Linked DNA regions of Teredinibacter purpureus. The main gene of each other region encodes a partner of the protein of the gene in region 2 in a complex. Links are inferred from orthologs where the notes say so. Each region holds a gene or a part of one and is shown on either strand. Other genes may lie near its edges. The genes, in order: uvrB and uvrD.

What was found.
Region 1: the proteins of uvrD (region 2) and uvrB are in contact, whole or in part, in a crystal structure (PDB 7EGT), measured with the Thermus thermophilus proteins. The link is inferred for Teredinibacter purpureus from one-to-one orthologs. Residues at the interface, in WP_096412145.1 of Thermus thermophilus: His654, Arg656, Phe657, Gln666, Asp668, Glu669, Lys680, Arg681, Leu682, Ser683, Lys685, Tyr686, Ala687; in WP_096411307.1 of Thermus thermophilus: Glu23, Leu25, Arg26, Asp27, Gly28, Glu29, Arg30, Phe31, Arg55, Glu326, Asp327, Phe328, Glu379, Ser382, Gln383, His398, Gly400, Arg401.

Annotation. Positions count from the first base shown.
Region 1 is NZ_CP060092.1:3,207,175-3,213,033, forward strand. Bases 1-2,975 are described here. They hold uvrB (excinuclease ABC subunit UvrB), read left to right. Parts: upstream 1-470; coding sequence 471-2,480; downstream 2,481-2,975. Other genes in these bases: rlmKL (bifunctional 23S rRNA (guanine(2069)-N(7))-methyltransferase RlmK/23S rRNA (guanine(2445)-N(2))-methyltransferase RlmL), read left to right, coding at 1-469; metE (5-methyltetrahydropteroyltriglutamate--homocysteine S-methyltransferase), read right to left, coding at 2,525-2,975. Outside these bases: more of metE, read right to left, coding at 2,976-4,801; H5647_RS14070 (LysR family transcriptional regulator), read left to right, coding at 4,880-5,839. UniProt on the Escherichia coli protein: The UvrABC repair system catalyzes the recognition and processing of DNA lesions. A damage recognition complex composed of 2 UvrA and 2 UvrB subunits scans DNA for abnormalities.
Region 2 is NZ_CP060092.1:688,236-704,406, forward strand. Bases 5,741-8,651 are described here. They hold uvrD (DNA helicase II), read right to left. Parts: upstream 8,336-8,651; coding sequence 6,146-8,335; downstream 5,741-6,145. Other genes in these bases: H5647_RS02890 (TRAP transporter substrate-binding protein), read right to left, coding at 5,741-6,121; H5647_RS02900 (hypothetical protein), read right to left, coding at 8,450-8,651. Also shown: phosphate ABC transporter permease subunit PstC, read right to left, coding at 1-1,041; H5647_RS02870 (PstS family phosphate ABC transporter substrate-binding protein), read right to left, coding at 1,200-2,243; H5647_RS02875 (TRAP transporter small permease subunit), read left to right, coding at 2,502-3,050; H5647_RS02880 (TRAP transporter large permease), read left to right, coding at 3,105-4,421; H5647_RS02885 (acyl-CoA thioesterase), read left to right, coding at 4,511-4,906; more of H5647_RS02890, read right to left, coding at 4,991-5,740; more of H5647_RS02900, read right to left, coding at 8,652-9,037; H5647_RS02905 (PT domain-containing protein), read right to left, coding at 9,041-10,765; H5647_RS02910 (TlyA family RNA methyltransferase), read right to left, coding at 10,913-11,674; H5647_RS02915 (tryptophan halogenase family protein), read right to left, coding at 11,697-13,199; H5647_RS02920 (family 15 carbohydrate-binding domain-containing protein), read right to left, coding at 13,463-16,171. UniProt on the Escherichia coli protein: A helicase with DNA-dependent ATPase activity. Unwinds DNA duplexes with 3'-5' polarity. Translocates on single-stranded DNA with 3'-5' polarity. Initiates unwinding more efficiently from a nicked substrate than double-stranded DNA.

The DNA.
Region 1 (5,859 bases), 2.5 Mb from region 2 along the record:
TCTGTTTTGTTACACAGCTACGGCTACGGTTCAAGCCGCCGTAGCCGGTGCCGCAAGTTCTATAAGTGTTGATATGTCCAATACCTATTTAGAGTGGGCGAGAACTAACTTTATGCTAAATAATATTAGTATGGGTAGCCATCAACTCGTGCGGGATAACTGTATGGATTGGTTAAAAAGCTGCAGGGAAGGTTTTGATATTATAATGTTAGACCCGCCCAGTTTTTCTAACTCTAAACGTATGGATGATGTGCTCGATATTCAGCGAGACCATGTTGTGCTGATCAAGCGCTGTATGGATCTATTGCAGCCCGGCGGTACACTCTACTTTTCTAACAATTTGCGCAGTTTTAAATTAGACAATGATCAGCTTGCTGAGTATACCGTCAAGGATATTACTCGCCAAACGTTAGACCCTGATTTTGAAGGAAACCCCAAAATCCACAAATGTTGGACAATCGAATCCTGATATGAACATTAAAACGGCTAAGCCGTTTAAAGTGAAAAGCCGATTTAAACCCGCTGGCGATCAACCATCGGCCATTAAAAAATTAGTTAAGGGTATTGACGCTGGCTTGGCCCATCAAACGTTGCTGGGTGTAACCGGCTCTGGAAAAACGTTCACTATTGCGAATGTTATCGAAAAAGTGCAGCGGCCCACGCTCATAATGGCTCACAATAAAACACTTGCAGCACAGCTATACGGCGAATTCAAGGAATTTTTTCCGAATAACTCGGTGGAATATTTTGTTTCATATTACGATTATTACCAGCCCGAAGCGTATGTACCTTCGTCTGACACCTTTATTGATAAAGATGCCTCGGTAAATGAGCACATAGAGCAAATGCGGTTGTCTGCAACTAAAGCGCTTATGGAGCGTAAAGACGCTATCGTAGTTGCAACGGTTTCCGCTATATACGGCCTAGGCGACCCCGATAGCTATTTAAAAATGATGTTGCACTTGGTTCGTGGCGACCAAATGGAGCAGCGCACTATTTTGCGCCGTTTGGCAGAGCTTCAATATACCCGCAATGATATTGATTTTCACCGGGGCACCTACCGCGTAAGAGGAGAGGTGATTGATGTTTTTCCCGCAGACTCAGAAACAGAAGCCGTAAGATTAGAACTGTTTGACGATGAAGTAGAAAATATATCGTTATTTGACCCGCTCACCGGCGAAGTACTGTCCAAATTGCCGCGCGCTACCATCTACCCTAAAACTCATTATGTAACGCCAAGACAAACCATTGTTGATGCGGTTGAAAAAGTCGAATCTGAATTAAGAGAAAGGCTAGAGCAGCTACGAGACAACAATAAGCTCGTGGAGGCCCAGCGCCTTGAACAACGTACAAAATACGATTTGGAAATGATGCGCGAATTGGGTTATTGCAACGGTATCGAAAACTATTCTCGTTATTTATCTGGCCGAGACCCAGGGCTAGCACCACCTACACTTTTCGATTACCTCCCAGATGAAGCATTACTGGTCATCGATGAATCCCACGTGACGGTTCCACAGATTGGTGCTATGTATAAGGGCGACCGGTCCCGCAAAGAAACACTGGTTGAATACGGGTTTAGATTGCCTTCTGCGCTCGATAATCGCCCGATGCGTTTCGATGAGTGGGAAGAGCGCGCTCCGCAAGCCATTTTTGTGTCGGCAACGCCCGGTAAATACGAAGCCGAAAAACAAGGGCAAGTGGTCGAGCAAGTGGTTCGACCGACAGGCTTGCTAGACCCAATACTGGAAGTACGTCCCGCCGGTACACAGGTGGATGACTGCCTCTCCGAGATCAATGTCCGTGCACAGAATAATGAGCGTATATTGATTACAGTGTTAACCAAACGCATGGCAGAAGATTTATCCGAGTTTCTAGCGGAATGCGGAGTACGAGCACGCTACCTACACTCCGATATTGACACTGTAGAGCGTGTCGAAATAATTCGTGATTTGCGTTTGGGTGAGTTCGATGTCCTTATTGGCATCAACTTACTACGAGAAGGGCTAGATATGCCGGAAGTGTCTCTTGTTGCCATTTTTGATGCAGACAAAGAAGGTTTTCTTCGCTCCGACCGTGCGTTAATACAAACTATTGGCCGCGCTGCGCGTAACATAAAAGGCAAGGCCATTCTCTACGCCGACCGTATTACGGGCTCTATGCAGCGCGCAATGGAAGAAACCGAACGTCGTCGCGAAAAACAAATAGAGTTTAACGCGGCTAACGGAATAACGCCTAAAGGTATTATTAAATCTGTTGCCGATATTATGGAAGGCGCTCGCGCACCGGGTGCAAAACCAGGTTCTCGCAAGGTGGCCGATAAAGGAGGGCGCTACGACACTGAGTTGCCAGAAGGAAAAGATGTATGGCACCACATTCAAGATCTTGAAAAACAAATGTTTGAAGCGGCGAAGAACCTTGAATTTGAAACGGCTGCACGTCTGCGTGATCAGATCCATCAATTAAAAAATCGCGGCTAAAGTGTTAGCCGCGATCCCTAGCCTTCTTATCTATGAGCCTTACGCTAACATTCGCAACGCAATTGTTTAGCGGCACCAACCATATTTTGCAGTGCTGGAATAACATCCTCCCAGCGACGCGTTTTTAAACCACAATCGGGGTTTACCCATAAGCGCTCTTTGGGGATACGTTTTACAGCTTTCAGCATAAGCGACTTAATCTCAGCCTCTGTTGGTATATTCGGTGAATGGATATCATACACGCCGGGGCCAATATCATTGGGGTAGTCAAAAACGTCAAAAACACCAAGTAATTGAGTGTCTGAACGAGAGGTTTCGATGGTAATCACGTCAGCGTCGAGTTCGGCGATTGCACCAATAATATCGTTAAATTCCGAATAGCACATATGCGTGTGTATTTGTGTTTCATCTTTTACGGCATTAGCACTAATGCGAAAAGCCTCTACCGACCATTGTAAATAGTACGGCCATTCAGCTTTACGTAAGGGTAGCCCTTCTCGCAGTGCAGCTTCGTCAATTTGAATGATTTTTGCACCTGAACGCTCTAAATCTAGCACTTCTTCTCGTATGGCCAGCGCCAATTGAGCACACGTGATACTTCGATGCTGATCATCGCGAACAAAAGACCAATTAAGCAGGGTAACAGGCCCGGTGAGCATCGCCTTTACCGGTTTTGCTGTGAGTGATTGTGCGTAGGCAATCCAATCAACGGTCATAGGTTCTGGGCGTCGAATATCGCCATAAAGTATTGGGGGTTTTACGCATCGCGAACCGTAAGACTGCACCCAGCCATACTGACTGAACGCATAGCCTTCTAATTGCTCGCCAAAATATTCAACCATATCGTTTCGTTCAGCTTCGCCGTGCACCAATACATCCAGGCCAATGGTTTCTTGCGTTTTAATGCTGCGTTCAATTTCAGCTCTAATGCAGGCCTTATAATCTTCGTTCGTCAATTCATTCGATTTATAGTGTTTGCGAGCCGTACGTATTGCCTGAGTTTGAGGGAATGAACCAATCGTAGTGGTAGGGAATAGCGGTAGGTTAAGGCCTACTTTTTGGATTTTTGCCCGTTCAGAATACGATGATTGACGTTCGCCTTGAGACTTTGTAAGCGCTGCAACCTTAGCCGCAACTTCAGCACAATGGACTTTTGCAGAGTTTTTTCGTTGCTCTATATAAAGAGTATTTTCCGCTAACTCTGCCTGAATGGATGCTACGCCATCATTCAAACCACGCTTTAGAATATTCAGTTCTTGTAATTTTTGTACCGCAAACGACAGCCAATTTTTAATATCGAGCGCCAATTGAGTTTCGCTGTCTAAATCAACGGGAACATGTAAAAGGGAGCACGATGGTGCTATCCATAATCTTTCGCCAAGCCGGCTGGATATTGGCTGTAGCCATTGCAATGTCTGCGATAAATCCGTCTTCCATATATTCCGCCCATTGATCACGCCTAACGATAGAACCTTATGTACCGGCAACCAATCCACTACGTGTTTAACTTCCTCTTGCGCGTTTATCGCGTCCACGTGTAAACCAGCAACAGGTAATGTACATGCAAGTGTTAAGTTTTCTTTTAATGTCCCAAAATAGGTTGCTAAGAGAATGTTCAGGTTAGGATGTTTTAACGTGTGATAGGTTTTTTGTAGGGCATTTTTCCATTCTGCCGAAATTTCAGTGACTAAAATGGGTTCGTCTACTTGAATCCACTCGATGCCGCACTGGGCAAGCTTGGCGAATAACGCCTGGTAAACACGAATCAAATCATCCAGTAAGTCAATGCGTTCACTACTATCTTTTTCCTTACACAGCCACAGGTACGTTACTGGCCCAATAATCACAGGCTTAATGTTCTTGCCTGTCGCAATGGCATTTTTAACTTGGGCAATCAACCGAGCAGGGTTTAAGCTAAACGTCGTTTCAGCAGTCACTTCCGGCACAATATAGTGATAATTGGTATCAAACCATTTTGTCATTTCTCCCGCTTTGACACTACCGCAAGCATCGTTGCCCACAGAGCGGCCTCTTGCCACGCGAAAATATTGGTCGAGTTCGCTACCGGTATCTTTGTCAATCCGTGAGGGTATATTGCCCAATAGAAAACTCATGTCGAGTACGTGATCGTAAAACGAAAAGTCACCCACCGGCACCCAATCGCAGTCAGCCTGATGCGCCCAATGTTGTTGTTGTAGTGTATTGCCCAACGCTTCTAACGTTGCTGGATCCGAGTCGCCTTGCCAATAGCGTTCTAGCCCAAATTTCAATTCTCGTTGTTTCCCAATTCGAGGAAAGCCTAGATTATGCGTAATTGCCATTTTCTACCCTTATTAACGTATTGAAGTGGTTATGTGTGGATTTTTTGCAAGATTAGCGGCAACAACACATGAATAATAATGGTATTATTTCATCTAGTAATGAATTTTATTCATAGGTTGAATATGATAGAGCGTAACCACCTCACCATAATGAGGGAAATATACCGGCAAGGTTCGCTCACCGCTGCGGCGAACGAACTTAACTTGACGCAGTCGGCGGTGAGCCATTGCATTAAAAAACTGGAACAACAATTAGGCACGCCCTTATGGACAAAAAAAGGCCGTAACTTACAGCTGACACGTGCCGGCGAGCATCTACTAGGCGTGGCGAATCGTTTGCTTCCGCAGCTAGAGCGTAGCGATGAAAACCTTCAAAATTTTGCGCGCGGTCACCAAGGTACACTGCGTATTGGTATGGAGTGTTACCCGTGCTATCGGTGGTTACTCAAAGTGATTCATCGTTTTATGGCGATAAAACCGAATGTAGAATTGGACGTAAAACAAAAATTTGTTTTTGGCGGAATGGCTGCATTGTTTAACCACGACATTGATATTTTAGTTACGCCAGACCCGTTGTATAAAAAGGGTATTTCGTTTTTGTCAGTATTTGACTATGAGCAGGTATTGGTGGTGCCTAAGGGCCATACACTGGCAGACAAATCGATTATTGTGCCTAAAGATTTATCGTCTGAAGTGCTTTATACCTACCCTGTTGAGAAGCAAAGGCTGGATATATTTTCAGCGTTTTTAACACCGGCACAGGTCGAACCACGCAAACACCAAACCGTAGAAGCAACCGAGATTATTCTTCAGCTTGTCGAGAACGGGAGGGGGGTTACCACCTTGCCAGGCTGGCTGGCAGAAGAATACAGCGGAACCCATGCTATTGAGACGATACGCTTGGGACAGAAGGGTATCCAGAAACACATTCATCTGGGTATACGACAACAAGAAGAGGAAGAGCCTATCGTATCGGCTTTTCTCGGACTAGCGCGACAAAATATCCAAACAATAGCGACAGCTATGGTGAATAAATAGGCCATTGATAGCGTTGTATT
Region 2 (16,171 bases):
GGATTGTGGTACAGCGTTAATCACATCATCAGACAGGGAGGATATAAACGGAATAATCATTACCCCCATCACCAAGCCCGCAGCCAAAGCACTCTCAGACGTAACCGTAACAAAGTTATCCAGCCCCATTGCAAGAGCCACATCACGAATAAAAGGTGCAACGGTAATGGCGGCAAAGAATCCATAAACGACCGTAGGTATACCCGCGAGAATTTCAAGCAACGGTTTAACAATAGAGCGTACATTACGCGGCGCATATTCCGACAAATAGATAGCAGACATTAAACCGGTCGGTACGGCGAGCAGCATAGCGATACCGGCAATTAATAAGGTACCGGCAAATAGTGGAACCGCTCCGAAACTACTAGAACCTGCTACTTGATCTTTACGGATAGCCGTTTGCGGGCTCCACTCTAAGCCGAAGAGAAATTCACTAATGGGAACCGCATGAAAAAACCGAAGAGATTCGATAAGCACCGACATGACAATGCCAACCGTCGTTAGAATAGCGAGCGATGCACACCCCAACAACACGATGCGAAACATTTTTTCCACTTTCGATCGAGCCCGCAATTGCGGGTTAATTCTCCACCAACAATATCCACCGGTTAACGCCATTAATGACAAGGTGAAGGACGCAATAATCCAACGGCTAAGATTAGTAAGGCTTTGAATACGCTCAACAGCTACCGTCATATAAGCCGGTATTTCGCTGCTAATCTTTTGCCCGGCGGCCAAATTATATATTTGATTAAGAATTAACCCTCGCTTGGCGTTATCGCTGAAGTCTATAGTCGCGGGCAATTCACTTAAGACGATACCTTCGATCACGCGTGTATCGAACATTTCCCATAATGCCAGTAGCACGATTGCAGGTACCGCCGCCCAGAGTGCGGCCAGTACCCCGTAGTAGTAAGGCAGAGAATTCAAATAACGGGTACCGCCTACCGAGCTGGCCACGGAAAGCGACCGGCCGCGGCCAAGATAGAAGACCGCCATAAACACGGCGCCCATCAATATGATTAGTACCCAGGTATCCATTACAGCATTCTGCCTCTGTATCTAAAGTAGAAGAAGCCCGACACATGGCCGAGCTTCGTATGTAGTATTGCCAAGCGTAACGCGCAATTGTTAAGAATTTCTTTCGTTATGCCAAGTAGTATTTTCGCTTAGCGTGGTTTAACGGCACGTTAGGGCGATTAAAGTGATTCCAAGGCCTTCAGCGATTTAACCGCTGCACCAATTTCCGCTCGCTCATCACTCGAGAGTGGGATCATTCCTTTGTCCGTTAAATACCCTTCTTCGCCCCAGGATTTAGCACTGGTGAATTCAGCCAAATACTCCGGAATACCCGGGATCAAACCTACATGCGCCTTCTTGACATAGAAATACAAAGGACGCGAAACGGGGTAGCTGCCATCAGCAATGGTGTCAAACGTAGGTTCTTCGCCATCGATAGTAGAGGCCTGTACCTTATCGCTATTTTGATCGAGGAAGCTAAAGCCAAAAATACCCAATGCATTTTTGTTCGCGTTTAGCTTTTGCACAATTAAGTTATCGTTCTCGCCTGCTTCAATAAAGGCACCATCTTCACGGATGATATGGCAAATTTCCTTATAGCGAGATTTGTCAGTTTTTTTCAGGGCTTTAATCCACGCAAATGACGTACAACCACCTTCCATCGCCAGCTCAACAAAAGCATCGCGTGTACCGGAGGTGGGTGGGGGGCCCAACACTTCAATTTTACTCACGGGTAACTCAGGATTAACGTCGCTCCACATTACATACGGGTTTTCAATCAACACAGCGGAACCATCTGGATTGGGCACATGTTTGGCCAAAGCCAAAAATAAATCACGACGCGTTAATTCAATCAGTGGGGACTTGTTAGAATTCGCAATAACAATTCCGTCATAGCCAATTAATACCTCAATTACATCTTTTACGTTATTCGCCTGACAATTATCAAACTCAGCCTGTTTAATACGGCGGGAGGCATTCGAGATATCGGGAAAATTCACGCCCACACCACCACAAAACTGCTTAAAGCCGCCACCAGTGCCGGTAGATTCAACCGTTGGCGATTTAAACGCCGTGGATTTACCGAATCGCTCTGCAACCACTTTAGAGAATGGAAAAACCGTTGAAGAACCCACAATGCTGATGGAATCTCGCGCTGCGAATGCAGATGAAACCGATACTGCGGTAATCGCAGCCAAAGTCCAAACCAGTAAATTTTTCACGAATATCTCCTCAAGAGATTGAGCTTATTGAACATCGCTTCGCATAGCGCAGGTAACCCAAACGCTCAATAACACGAAGTGCTTGCCGGCAGACGTTACATCGCCTACCCGCTTGGTATGGGGTGCATACTAAGTCATATTTGTGACAAATTTGTGACAGGCAGCGACAGTCGTTAAACAAAGACCATTGATACGCGGGAGAAACCGTTTAATAAGGGTATAATCGCGAGCATCTTTATAACACTATTGATAAGACCCATGATTCCAACGGACGTATCGACATTTTTGCTCCACACGACGAAACGCTTGGACGCGTTTAGCTTGCACATTGGCCGCTCGCTAGCCTGGCTAACGGCATTAATGGTCGCACTTGTCGCGCTAATCGTCGCCTTACGCGCGGCCGGTATTGGCTCCATCGCGCTTCAGGAATCGGTCACCTACCTACATGCTACGGTGCTTATGCTCTGTCTTGGGTACAATCTTCAACAGGGTGGCCATGTCCGTGTGGATGTCTTCTACGGTCGTTTTAACCCCGCTCAAAAAGCTTGGGTCGACGCCTTAGGTGGTGTTTTCTTTCTATTGCCTTTTTCACTCTTTCTCGTCTTCACTAGCCTTAATTTCGTGAGCGGTGCGTGGCAAATAGGCGAAACCTCTGCCGACCCCGGTGGCCTTCCGCTAGTTTTTCTATTGAAAACGTTAATCCCCATCAGCGGTATTTTATTAGCCCTACAAGGCCTCAGTGAAGTGCTGCGTGCGCTCAGCGTAATAACATGGCTGCCCGCCAACCACTCACCCAAAAAAGATTAAAACGTGATTGAACTCTTACCCCTATTGATGTTTCTCGCCGTATGTGCGGCGTTAATGCTCGGCTACCCCGTCGCGTTTACTTTGGCCGGTACGGCTTTGCTGTTTGCCGGGCTAGGCGCATTACTACACGTATTCGACCCCAATCTGCTGCACCTTTATCCAGACCGTATCTACAGCGGCACCATGACGAACACCACTCTTATCGCCGTGCCCCTCTTTGTATTTATGGGCGTAATGCTCGAACGTTCACGCATCGCAGAAGAGTTGCTCGAACGTATGTCACATGCCTGCGCCCGCTTTCCGGCCGGCTTGGGGCTGTCCGTTGTTTTTGTCGGTGTTCTCATGGCCGCAAGCACCGGAATTGTAGGTGCAACAGTTGTTACCATGGGGCTTATGTCGCTGCCCACAATGCTAAAGAAACAGTACGATCCGGCACTTGCGGCCGGCACTATTTGTGCAACCGGCACCCTCGGGCAGATTATTCCACCTTCCATTGCGCTCGTTCTGCTTGGCGACGTGCTTTCTAGTGCCTATCAACAAGCACAGTTAAAATTGGGTGTATTCAACGCCGCACCGGTATCCGTGGGCGACTTATTTATTGGTGCGATTATTCCAGGGCTTCTACTCGTAGCGCTCTATCTCGGGTATTTGCTGGCAATGGGTATTTTCAAACCTGAACGAGCGCCCCCCGTTGAAGATGATGAAACCGTTACCGTCGGCCAACTCATTATGAGTATCGCACCACCGATACTGCTCATTCTATTGGTTCTTGGTTCTATCATTGGCGGTGCCGCCACGCCTACAGAAGCCGCTGGCGTGGGCGCTCTGGCCGCTTGCGTGCTCGCGGCAATAAAAAAGCAACTTAATTGGGCAACACTCCGCGAAGTGGTGCGCTCTACCACCAAAGTTACGGCCATGGTGTTTGCTATTTTACTTGGCGCCTCATTATTTTCTTTGGTGTTTCAGGGCTTAGGCGGGGATCATCTAGTCTCTGGTTTTTTCGCCGACTTACCCGGCGGCACCTTTATGGCACTACTCATCGTGATGGTCGCCATCTTCCTGCTCGGCTTTATACTGGACTTTATCGAGATCACGTTTGTTGTCATTCCAATTGTAGGGCCGGTTTTACTGGGTATGGGCGTGGACCCTGTATGGCTTGGTATAATGATTGCTATTAATTTGCAAACGTCATTTTTAACGCCGCCATTTGGCTTCGCCTTGTTTTACTTACGGGGTGTTGCTCCGGCGTCCGTTACAACAAGCGCAATCTATCGCGGCGTAATGCCCTTTATTGCCATACAGTTATTTGTATTGGTATTGCTGGCTATTTGGCCTCAGCTCGCCACATGGTTGCCCAGCCTCTTAATATAGGCCAACCTAAAGCAACAATCGCACAATCAGTAACATTACTTTGAGACACTTCAGGCATGCTAAAACCGATAAAACTTAGGAAACCGGATATGGCTAATATCGACGAAGATCCCACCCCGAATGGGGAATTGACGTTACAGACCCTTGCTCTCCCACGAGACACCAATTCTAATGGTGATATTTTTGGCGGGTGGTTAATGTCTCAAATGGATTTGGGTGGTGCTATTGCAGCACGCGAAGTTGCCCGAGGCCGCGTAACAACAGTTGCCGTAGGCAGTATGGCCTTTTTACGCCCAGTGCCCGTAGGCGCCACAGTAAGCTGCTACAGCGAAATTATTGAGGTAGGTCGCGCCTCCGTTAAAACCCTTGTTGAAGTCTGGGTAAAACAGTACGACAAGCGAGAACAGCAAAAAGTAACAGAAGGTGAATTTGTCTACGTTGCGATAGACGATACAGGCCGAACCAGACCCATCCCGCGAGACTAGAACACACCGTTTCCGTACGCACCACCCATAAAAAAAGCTCGGAGGTAAAACCAAGCTTTTTTTATGGGTGGTGCTATAACGTGCTTAACGGGCCTGAAAGTACGCCTCTTCACTTAGCGTATGGTAATTGCGAACGCCGTCTAAATATTTTTTATACGCAGCGTACACTTTAGCAAACGCTGGGTCAGACTCGGAGAGTTCATCGTATAAATCTAGCGAAACCAACTTAAATTCCTCCAGCACATCCCTTGGAAAGGCGCGCAACTGTACACCGTGTTCGTCCACCAACTCCACTAAAGCCGCATTATTACGGGCGGTGTATTCATCCAACATGTCTTGATTCACCATTCGAGCGGCGGCCTCAATTATCGCCTGTAAATCTGGTGGCAAAGTTTCATAGGCCTGTTTATTCACGGTGATTTCAAGCGTAGGACCAGGCTCATGCCAACCCGGATAATAGTAGTACTTCGCTATTTGATGAAAACCGAACGCTAGGTCGTTGTACGGCCCCACCCATTCGGTGGCATCGATTACGCCCGATTGTAACGACGTATATAATTCGCCACCGGGAATATTAATAGCCTCTCCACCGGCACGTGTAAAAACTTCTCCACCAATACCGGGAATACGCATTTTTAAACCGCGAATATCCTCAATAGAGTTTATTTCGCGATTAAACCACCCACCCATTTGCACCCCGGTATTACCCGCAGCAAATGGAATTAAATTAAAAGGCTCGTAGAGCTCGCGCCACAATTCAAGCCCTCCACCGTAATGTAACCAACCATTAAGCTCCTGCGCATTCATGCCGAACGGAACTGATGTAAAAAACACTGCCGCCGGAATTTTACCTTTCCAATAATAAGCCGCGCTGTGGCCCATCTGTACGCTACCAGAAGAAACCGCGCCAAACACACCCATAGCCGGTACAATTTCATTAGCACCATGTACTTGTATACGTAAGCGGCCATCGCTCATGTCATTAACCATTCGCGCAAAATTTTCGGGCGCAAGCCCAAGGCCGGGAAAGTTTTTGGGCCATGTGGTGACCATTTTCCATTCAAAAAGCGTAGCGTCTACTGCGATGCTAGTCGTATCAATCTGCGCAGATTTTTTACCTTTATCCATCACCAGAAGCGCAAACAATAGAATGCACAAAGCCAGTAAACTCAACAAAGCAGTCGGCAGCCACCAAGGATTGTATCGTGCGTTCATATTATTTTTTTATCCATTTTTATTTTAAAGTGCTTCGAGTTTTGCATACTGCAGTACTAGCCACTTACATCCTTCAGAGTTAAAATTAACCTGTACGCGCGCGCTCGCGCCTCGCCCTTCAAACTGCAAAACAATTCCTTCACCAAAAACAGGGTGATTCACCGACGCGCCCAACGACAGCCCAGGATAATCATCAACGGAATGTTGGCTGATAGGAGACGAGTAACTCGGTGCGTAAGCCGCAGGCCGTTTTACCGTCGATTTAATGCGAACTTCCTGCAGGTATTTAGTCGGAATTTCTCGTACGAAGCGGGACATCGCATTAAAGTTTTCACTACCGTGTAAACGCCGGCTTTCCGCATAACTAACAACTAATTTTTTCATCGCGCGCGTAATTCCCACATAGCAGAGACGCCGCTCTTCTTCTAATCGACCGGGCTCTTCTATCGACATTTTGTGTGGAAATAAATTTTCTTCCATACCCACCAAAAATACGAGTGGAAACTCCAAGCCCTTTGCACTGTGGAGTGTCATCATCTGTACAGCATCTTCAAACTCATCGGCTTGTGCATCACCAGCGTCCAGTGCTGCATTATCGACAAACTCTTGCAAAGGGGTTAGATTTTCGTCTTGCGGTTCGAACACGCGACAGGCATTGATAAGCTCCTGCAAGTTTTCAACACGCGCCTGGCCTTTTTCACCTTTTTCTTTTTGATGAAATTCTAGTAGCCCGCTTTGTGATATCACTTGATCGACCGAATCACCCAAAACTGTGCTGGCCGTACTCTCTACCAACGCCTCTACAAGTGTTACAAAACTCTTAAGTGCATTCGCCGCCCTTGCGGTAAATACATTGTTTTGAATCGCACCTTGCATGGCGTTAAAAAGGGAGCACCCTTGCTCTCGTGCCAATAAGCGAATGGTCTCGATGGTTTTTGCGCCAATACCCCGAGTGGGCGTATTAATGATTCGTTCCCATGCCGCGTCATCATGACGGTTAGCGAGTATTCTAAGATACGCCAGCGCATTTTTAATTTCTAACCGGTCGTAGAAACGTTGGCCGCCGTAAATGCGATAGGGCACGTTATCACGGATAAATGCTTCTTCAAGAACCCGCGATTGTGCATTTGAACGGTAAAGTATGGCGCAATCACTTTTTTTATGGTCGCTTTTCTCGATAAAGTCTTTTACGCGTTCTACAACATAGCGTGCTTCATCTTGCTCATTAAAAGCGGCATACAGGTCAATTTGTTCGCCATCACCATCGCTCGTCCACAAAGATTTCCCAAGACGTTCGGCATTATTTTGAATTACGGCATTGGCTGCATTTAGAATATTCGCCGTGGAGCGATAATTTTGCTCTAGCCGTGTAATGGCGACAGGAGCAAAATCTGTTTCGAACTGCTGTATGTTTTCTATCTTCGCGCCACGCCAGCCGTAAATCGATTGGTCATCATCCCCTACCGCCGTAATATTGGACGTTTTTCCTGCAAGCATACGCAACCACGCATATTGCACAGCGTTGGTATCTTGAAATTCGTCAACGAGTATTGCGCGAAAACGCGACTGATAGTGCTTTAATAACTCGGGACTTTTTAACCAAAGCTCGTGAGAACGCAACAATAACTCGGCAAAATCGACTAAGCCTCCTCTCGAGCAAGCTTCTTCGTAGGCGAAATAGACGTTTTTCATCATCGCGAGAAATGGATCTCGCCCTTCATCGATATGAGCAGGCCGAAGGCCTTCATCTTTTTGGCCGCTAATAAACCATTGCGCCTGTTTAGGCGGCCAGCGGCTATCATCGAGATTTAGTTCTTGGTACACCCGCTTTACCAAACGGAGTTGGTCGTCGCTATCCAGAATTTGAAAATTTTGGGAGAGACCCGCTTCCTTCCAGTGGGTTTTTAACAGACGGTGCGCAATACCGTGGAATGTTCCAACCCACATGCTTCGAGTGCTGAACGGTCCTACATTATCCTCCATGATACTACTAAGGCGCTCCCGCATCTCACGTGCGGCTTTATTCGTAAACGTCACCGCGAGGATTTGATGCGGGGAATAACCGTGAGTTTGAATCAGCCACGCGATACGGTGAACAAGCACGCGCGTTTTCCCGCTACCAGCCCCCGCTAGTACGAGTTGGTTTATAGGGTCAGCAGCAACAGCGTCTCGTTGCGCACGATTTAAAGAGTCTATTAAGGAATGTGTTTGCATGGCGGCAGATTGTATCAGATTGCCAGCAACGGTCTGAAAGCATTTTGTCTAAAAGTGGGCAAGAGGGTATTACACTGCCTGTAAATACTACCGTGCTTCAATTAGCCTAAGGCGTTAGTTGCTCTGTGCGTCTAACCAATGCACACGCTCGCCGTCAGCCAGTATTCTTATCGCCCCAATCTCATTTTCACGCGGTTTATTTAATGTACGATTTTCTATGTCGACAATGTTTAACGCAATTCCTAGCACACGGCTCTCTACCGGCAGTTGCTCTATTGGCTCAACAGCACGGGTATTGGACGCTGGCAACGACCAGATCTCGGCGGTGAATGCCACCATGGTACTGGCTTGAGCCAACGCCATTAACGCTACGGAAAATTCCAGCGACGGTGTTCCACCCTCAAATACCCACTCGTTTTGGACGCCTACATTTTCAAAAAAATCTGAGCCATGCAATGTTAACTTAACCCGCTGAGCGGACAATGGGACCATAAACTTTACTGAAAACGTACGCTTTTCATAGGGTTTTAGCGTAATCAATTGAGGCTGCAATAACCGAATGGCTGCACCGGGTTTTTGGTAAGTATTAACTTTCTCAGCACTTACACAAAGCGGTATAGCCATTATTAGCCACAGACAAAGACCAACCGAATTCGTCCAAATATTTTTCTGTAATGCTCTTCGTTTTTCGTAGACGTTCATGCGCTAATTTACCCTTACGGAAAAACACGACGTGTTACGGGCAAGCTCATCGTCGTCGGTATTGAAAGCATCGTAGACTTCCAGTACATACTGCCCGGCGGTAAGCGTATAGCCATTCGTTTCCACATTATTGTCTGCCGAATTTAGGTACGCGATAACCGCACCGTTACGATACAGTTTTGCATCTGGATCCGTTTCTTCCGGCCCACTTATACGCTCGATAACAATGTTCCGTATCGCCGTAGATGTTACTGTGAGCCGAAAAAATGTATTTACACCGAGCCCATTAACTTCGCCGTTTTCGTTGGTACTGCAGGCGGTTTCTTCTAAATCTTCGCTAAGTATGCGATACACCGGTAAGACATGATCGGTTGCACCAGAATTCATTTCACCACTGCCGTATTCATCAGATCCACTAATGATTTCTCTATCGATCAGTTCGTCCAGCGCAGCATTGACTAGCGAACCTTGTTGGCTTTTGAAAATGTTATTAAAAAGAAAAATACTTGAGAACGCGTCACTCTGCGTATAGGCAACACTTGTAAGCACATTATAAATTGGCGTAAATCCTAAACTAATACTATCGCCGGTTTCATTTTCACTGTCGCTAATATCGTACAAAATATTACCGATAGAGTTTTCGCTGTACCAACCTCTATTGCCATAACTATTATTCTCTAAGCTAAACGAGAAGCCAAACATACCAGCAGGCCCCGCGGAATCCATGTAAAAAGGCTGTCCAGATACAATGGCCGTGAACGCGTTCGAAAAGCCTTCACTAAACGCCACTCTAAGATCAATTTTTGATGCGAGCCCGTGCGCACCGCCAATGCTATCCACGCGAGATAAAGTATCTTCTAAAAAATGACCAAATTCGTGCTGTATAACACTGAAGTCGTATTCGTCACTATCGCTATTAACATCGCCAAGTACATATATTTTCCCCTCGGATACGGAATAATACGAGGTTCCAATAAAGCCATCTTCAATCTCACCAGGCGCGGCTTTATTGCGATAGCTCCAAAAAACATCACAGCGAGGTAAACTCACGGTATTATCAACATCTACGAGCAACATTACTGCTTCGTAGAGAGCATCAAGAATTGCAAAAGGTGCAGCAGGCCGTACACTTTCATCGATGATGGTACCCGTAGCCGCTTCCCATCCCGATACTGCATGTAAATGCCTTACCGACGCGACATCGCCGCTACTCAGCAGATCGCCCGCAAGTATATAAGCGATGTCTGCTTCCGTATTATCGAGCACGTTAAATTGCCATTGTGCCTCGGCCACACTTTCCATTTGCGCACGAACCGCAATTCGTACCAGCGTATTCACTGGGCTCCCCACTTCATAGAAACCGAGGTCATCCGTTTTTGTCTGACGAATGAGTGTATTGCCTTCATCAAGTAATATAACTGTTACACCTCTAGCGGGCGAAACCGTAGGGCTGTCATAATTTAGTCCGCCACCGGCTATATGAGGAATTTTATCGAACGTAACAGTGCCGCTTATAATCGTATCCGTATCTAAACCGGTAGGGAGTGAGGTGGGCTGGGCTGTAGGTACAGCTGTAGGTACGGTTGTAGGTTCTATGCTGGGCGCTAACGTTGGGACTACTGTTGGCCTAGCGGAAGGGGTGAGCCCGTTAGACGATAAATCTGAACCACCTCCGTCGCAACCTAAAGCACTCAACAACAATAGTACTAATGGAAAAACTCGTTTCAAAGGTAACTCCGAGAACTATTGCGCGAGGCAAATCAACAGCATGTGTCTAAATGTAGCAATAGAACAACCTTTTAGCACTTGCACTACGAGGATTTTTTATACTGAGAAAGCATAGATTTAGGATAATCTAGTCGATGACACCATTAGTCAATCTTTGAGAAACCGGGCTATCGCGATAAATTCCCGGTTACCATCGCCACCTGTAATAGGGCTTTCGATGTAATCAAGCACCTCAAACTTCAAGGTTTGTAGTTTCTCAATAATACTTTTTTTCACAGCATCGTAGCCACTTGCATTTTTGACCAAACCATTTTTCCCAATATTTTCGCGCCCGACCTCAAATTGCGGTTTCACTAAACTGATCAAGATAGCCCCAGCTTTCATTACTGCTGGTAGCCTCGGCAAGATTAAATGTTGAGAAATAAACGAAACGTCCATCACAACAAAATCAACGCCCTGTTTTACCCTTTCGGGTAAATCGTCTATGTGGAGATTGCGGGCATTATAATTTTCCAGCGCTGTTACTCGCTCATTTTCTTTAAGTGCCGCCACCAACTGACTATGGCCTACATCAACTCCTACCACATGGCCGATACCGTGTTGTAACAAACAATCGGTAAAACCTCCCGTAGACTGGCCCACATCTAACGCTAGCTTTCCTGCCAAGGGCTCAGCTATTAATGGAAGGGCGGCCTCCAATTTTAGCGCGGCACGCGAAACAAAATGTTGCTCTGGCGAATCTTTAACGGTAATTAAACAGGTATCCGCATATTTCTCGGACGGTTTTTTTACCGGTTGCCATAAACCTGCAACGCTAACGAAGACAAGGCCTTGCTGGATAAAACTCTGTGCTTGCGCGCGAGATTTTATGTTGGCGTGGCTAACTAATAGCACATCAATTCTTTTCACTCAAAACCCTAGAATAGCTACGTTACGCGCGGCAATTTTTTTGGATATAATCGGCGTGATCCGGCATGTAATCCACCGCGTTTTTTATCACAGTTTCCACACTATTCAAACGTTCAGTAATATCGTGCTCTGACATAGCATCAACCAGTGGGTGATAACTTTCTGCCACTATACCTTGGCCGTGCATCACTTCCAGCCAGCTCGTTTCATTAAATAATTCTTGGCCTTCGCGTAAAACACGGCCACTACTTTTGTATAATTCAATTTTATTCTGAAGTGCTGGAGAAACATCCATTGTTCTACAGCGATCCCAAAATGGCGAATCGGATCGCGTAGTAGCTTTATAGTGCAAGACAATAAAGTCACGTATTTTTTCGTACTCAAAGTCCATATGCCGATTGAATTCATCAATCTCTAACTGGCCAAAACTTTTATTTGGAAAAAATATCATGAGCTTTGCTAATGCCGCCTGCACCAAATACAGGGCTGTACTCTCTAGAGGCTCGATAAATCCACTCGACAAACCAATTGCAATACAATTTTTATTCCAAACTTTTTTACGCTTTCCCGTTTTAAACTTAATTACGCGTGGGTCTGCGAGGGGTTCACCATCCAAATTATTCATCAATAATGAGGTAGCTTCATCATCACTCATATAGCGGCTACTATATACATGGCCATTACCCATGCGGTGCTGCAAAGGAATACGCCACTGCCAACCGGCTGAGTGTGCGGTTGAACGAGTGTAAGGCGTAAGTTTACCTGCATTTTCGCAGGGTACGGCAATCGCAGAGTCACATAAAAGCTGGTCTGACCAATCCTCGTAACCGGTTTTTAAGGTATCTTCGATTAAAAGGGCGCGAAAACCGGAACAATCGATAAATAAGTCGCCCGCAATCTTTTCACCATTTTCAAGCTGAAGCGCTTCTATAAAGCCATTCGTATCGCGCACATGGGCTTGACTCACCTTACCCTCAATACGCTTTACGCCCAGCGCTTCAGCGTATTCACGTAAATAACGCGCGTAGAGTGTTGCATCCAAATGGTAAGCATAAGCAATATGCGAGAGGGGAGAGTTGCCAGCGTTGACCGAGCGCATAAATTTATTCTCGCGCGCGGCTCGAGCATTTAAGGTGTACTGCGATAAAGCCGCAGCCTTACCTTTCTGGTGCATTTTTAGCCAGAAGTAATAAAACGGTAGAGCCTGCATGTTTTTACCAACATCCCCGAACGCATGGATATAGCGATCGCCTAGCGCACCCCAATCAACAAATTCAATACCTAATTTGAACGTTGCTTGGGTTTTTTTAACGAAATCATCTTCGTTTATACCCAATGTATCGTTGAATACTTTCATTTGCGGAATAGTAGCTTCGCCTACCCCGACAATGCCAATCTCTTCAGATTCCACAAGCGTAATAGACGCATATTCATTTTTTAGGAAACGCGCGAGTGTAGCGGCAGTCATCCAACCAGACGAACCACCACCGAGGATAACGATATTTTGGATATTGGTATTTTTCATCAGCTTAGTTTAAGGCAAGCCGAGGAAAACCACAAAGTGATGGGTAATCGAGTCTCCATATCCTTTGAATCGCTCAAACCTAGGAATATATACAAAAGTGTATTACGCATTTATGGGCTTCAGCGTCACATGCTAGCAACTAAAAAGGGTACTTTAAATCGATGTTTGGCTTCCCATAACAAAAAAATCCTCGCCGCAAACCGACGAGGATTTAATATGGACATTAACGCCCAATCAAAACTGAGCGTTAAAAATAAGCGCTATTATTGAAGCGTGTACTTAACATCTGTAATGATGAGCATGCCATCAACAATAAAGGCTGGATCCGCAGGTACGCGGTCGCCAGAAGCGATAGGATCTTTTACAAGTACACCAACACGCGCAAATTCACCTTCTGCCATATCGTATACATCCTCCGTACCGACTAAACAGCTGTACTCGGCAACACCCAATACGAGATCGACGTTATTAACACCACAACCCCATACTCCACTCCAGTCTCCAAACGTTTGCTGAAGATAGGGCTGAATATTCGCGGTACTGGCTATAAAGTCTTCATCAACCATAATTGTGAACACAACTTCAGCACCACGAAGATCTACAGGCCCCTCTAAAAGGTAAAACGCTGCATCATCTGCATTTGCAGGTGTCAAGGCGACTTGCTCAAAGTAATCGTTATCGCTATCGGTACCTACCCAACGACCGGTCAAAGGAATAGTAGGGCCAGCAACATCATCGGCTAACATCACGTCTACATCATGAACAGATAAGACGCCTGAAGGCTCACTATCTTTTGGCTGGACTGCAATACGCATTACGGCATCTTCAGGCGCAGCTAGCGTACCAAGAACGACACAGTCATAACGAACACCAGTAAGCAGGGCCACAGTATTGGAAATACTACAATCCCACTCTCCACCCCAAGTACCCGTTTCTTGCGCGAAGGGTTGCACACGTGCACCACTGTCTACGAAATCCTGATCAGCGCTAACATAAAAGCTAACTTTACCCCCAGTAAGATCAAGCGGCCCTGGAATCTCGTAATAGAGCAGGTCATCTGTTGCTTCTGGCGTATAGCGAACACCGCCGTAGCTTAGATCTGCATCATCGCCCAAAGTAGACCAACTACTTGCTAACGGTAAATGAACCGTTTTCAAACCAATGTCAACACTCAACAGAGACAACAAGCCTTCTATAGGATTATTTACATTTTCTTCGGTCTGCTTAGCAATAACACCTACTTTAATGCGCTCACCTGCAGGCACTTCGAAACCAGTATCTGCGATTACACACGAATATTGGTTGATACCCACAACTAAGTCATTAGCAGAACAACCCCAATGCCCAAGCCAACTACCAAACATAGACTGTACAAATGGCTGCACGTAAGCGCCGCTGTCGATATAAGCCTGCGAAACCACAAACTCAAAATCAATGCTTGCACCATTAAGGTCAACTAACCCATTAACAGGGACATACAGCGATTCGTTGTCTGAAGTGGGGCGAACCGACACACGTTCTGAGTATATAGGCTCTATATCATCGCCTTCCGGCACCCAACTTTTAGTCATAGACACAGGAAGATGAGTAGGTGGCGTAGTTGCCAGCATTACATCCATTCGGGTAATAGTAACTGTACCGGCTGCATCTTGCTCTGGTTCGGCTTGAGGCTTAGTAATTACACCAACTCGTATACTTTCGCCCTCAGCAAGTTCAAAGCCGTCACCAAATACACAGGTGTGATCGGTACCACCAAGCGTTAGCTGATCTGCACTCATAGCACAGTTCCACTCGCCATCCCAGTTACCAAACATCTCCTGACCATAAGGCTGTACTGTCGCACCGCTGTCGATAAACTCTTGCGAGGTCGCTACAGTGAAAGTTACAGTCGCACCACTGAAGTCAGCTGGACCTTCAAATACATAGCTAACCTTATCGCCGTCTATAGCGGGGCTAAAGCTTACTGCGCCATAAGTAACTGCCAACTCAGAAGCGGTTGGCTCCGTAACCCAAGAATGGGTTAATGCAAGCGGCCCGCCTGGGGCATCTGGCACCCGATCAAAACCCATGTTATCAATATAGAACGTTGCTGCATCAGCGCCGCGATATAATATGCGAATAGCGCTTAAGCTAGTATCGGTGAAGTCTGCAACAGGAATACTTATATCCGTCCATTCGCCCTCTACAGTTTCGATAGCTATAAAGTTATCGTCACAGTCACACAACGATATTTCCAACGTGCTAGTGCCACTACCTTCGTCACCATAAACTGAAAACTGGAAGTTGGTATAACCTGTAACGTCTGGGATATTGGCAGCATCACCGAAGCCAATTTGCATCCCGCCGCCGCCAGCACCAAACGCAGCCTCTATAGATTCAGCCCAAGCCCAAGTACCACCCCAACCGCTCCAAGAGGTAACAAAACCCGATAGAGCCTCGTCAACATATACAGGTAAGGCAAATTCTGCCGGAAGCTGCGTTGGATTAATGACAGGTGGCGGAACCCAACCATCCGCTGCAGGGCTAACTGCAACATTGGAGACAAACACATACTGCATGTTGTCTGGCCATGGCAGATCAGTATTAGTGTCGCGGAGGGTAATCATAAACCCCACATACGCAACAGCGGCGGGGTCAAAGTCGCCATCTGCACCACTGTAGGAGCTACCGTTAAATGCAAGATCGAACCAACGGCCAAGCACTTCGCCCGCTGCAGGGTCCGCGGTACGCTGCTGATAACCGATACCTTGATCGTTGAAGCTCGAGCCGAGCAACTCATATGCGTTTCGCCATGCGCCTGCAACCGCTCGGTTGCCGTCGACATCTTCAATGAGCACTTGCAAACCGAAGTTAAAACGGTCGTCCTCGGTATTATCGTCATCATCAGTATTCCATGGGTTGGAATCTGTGAAATAAGCGGGAAGGTAAATAGACATCTCGACTTTGCCGCCATTGATATCTACCGGTTCCGG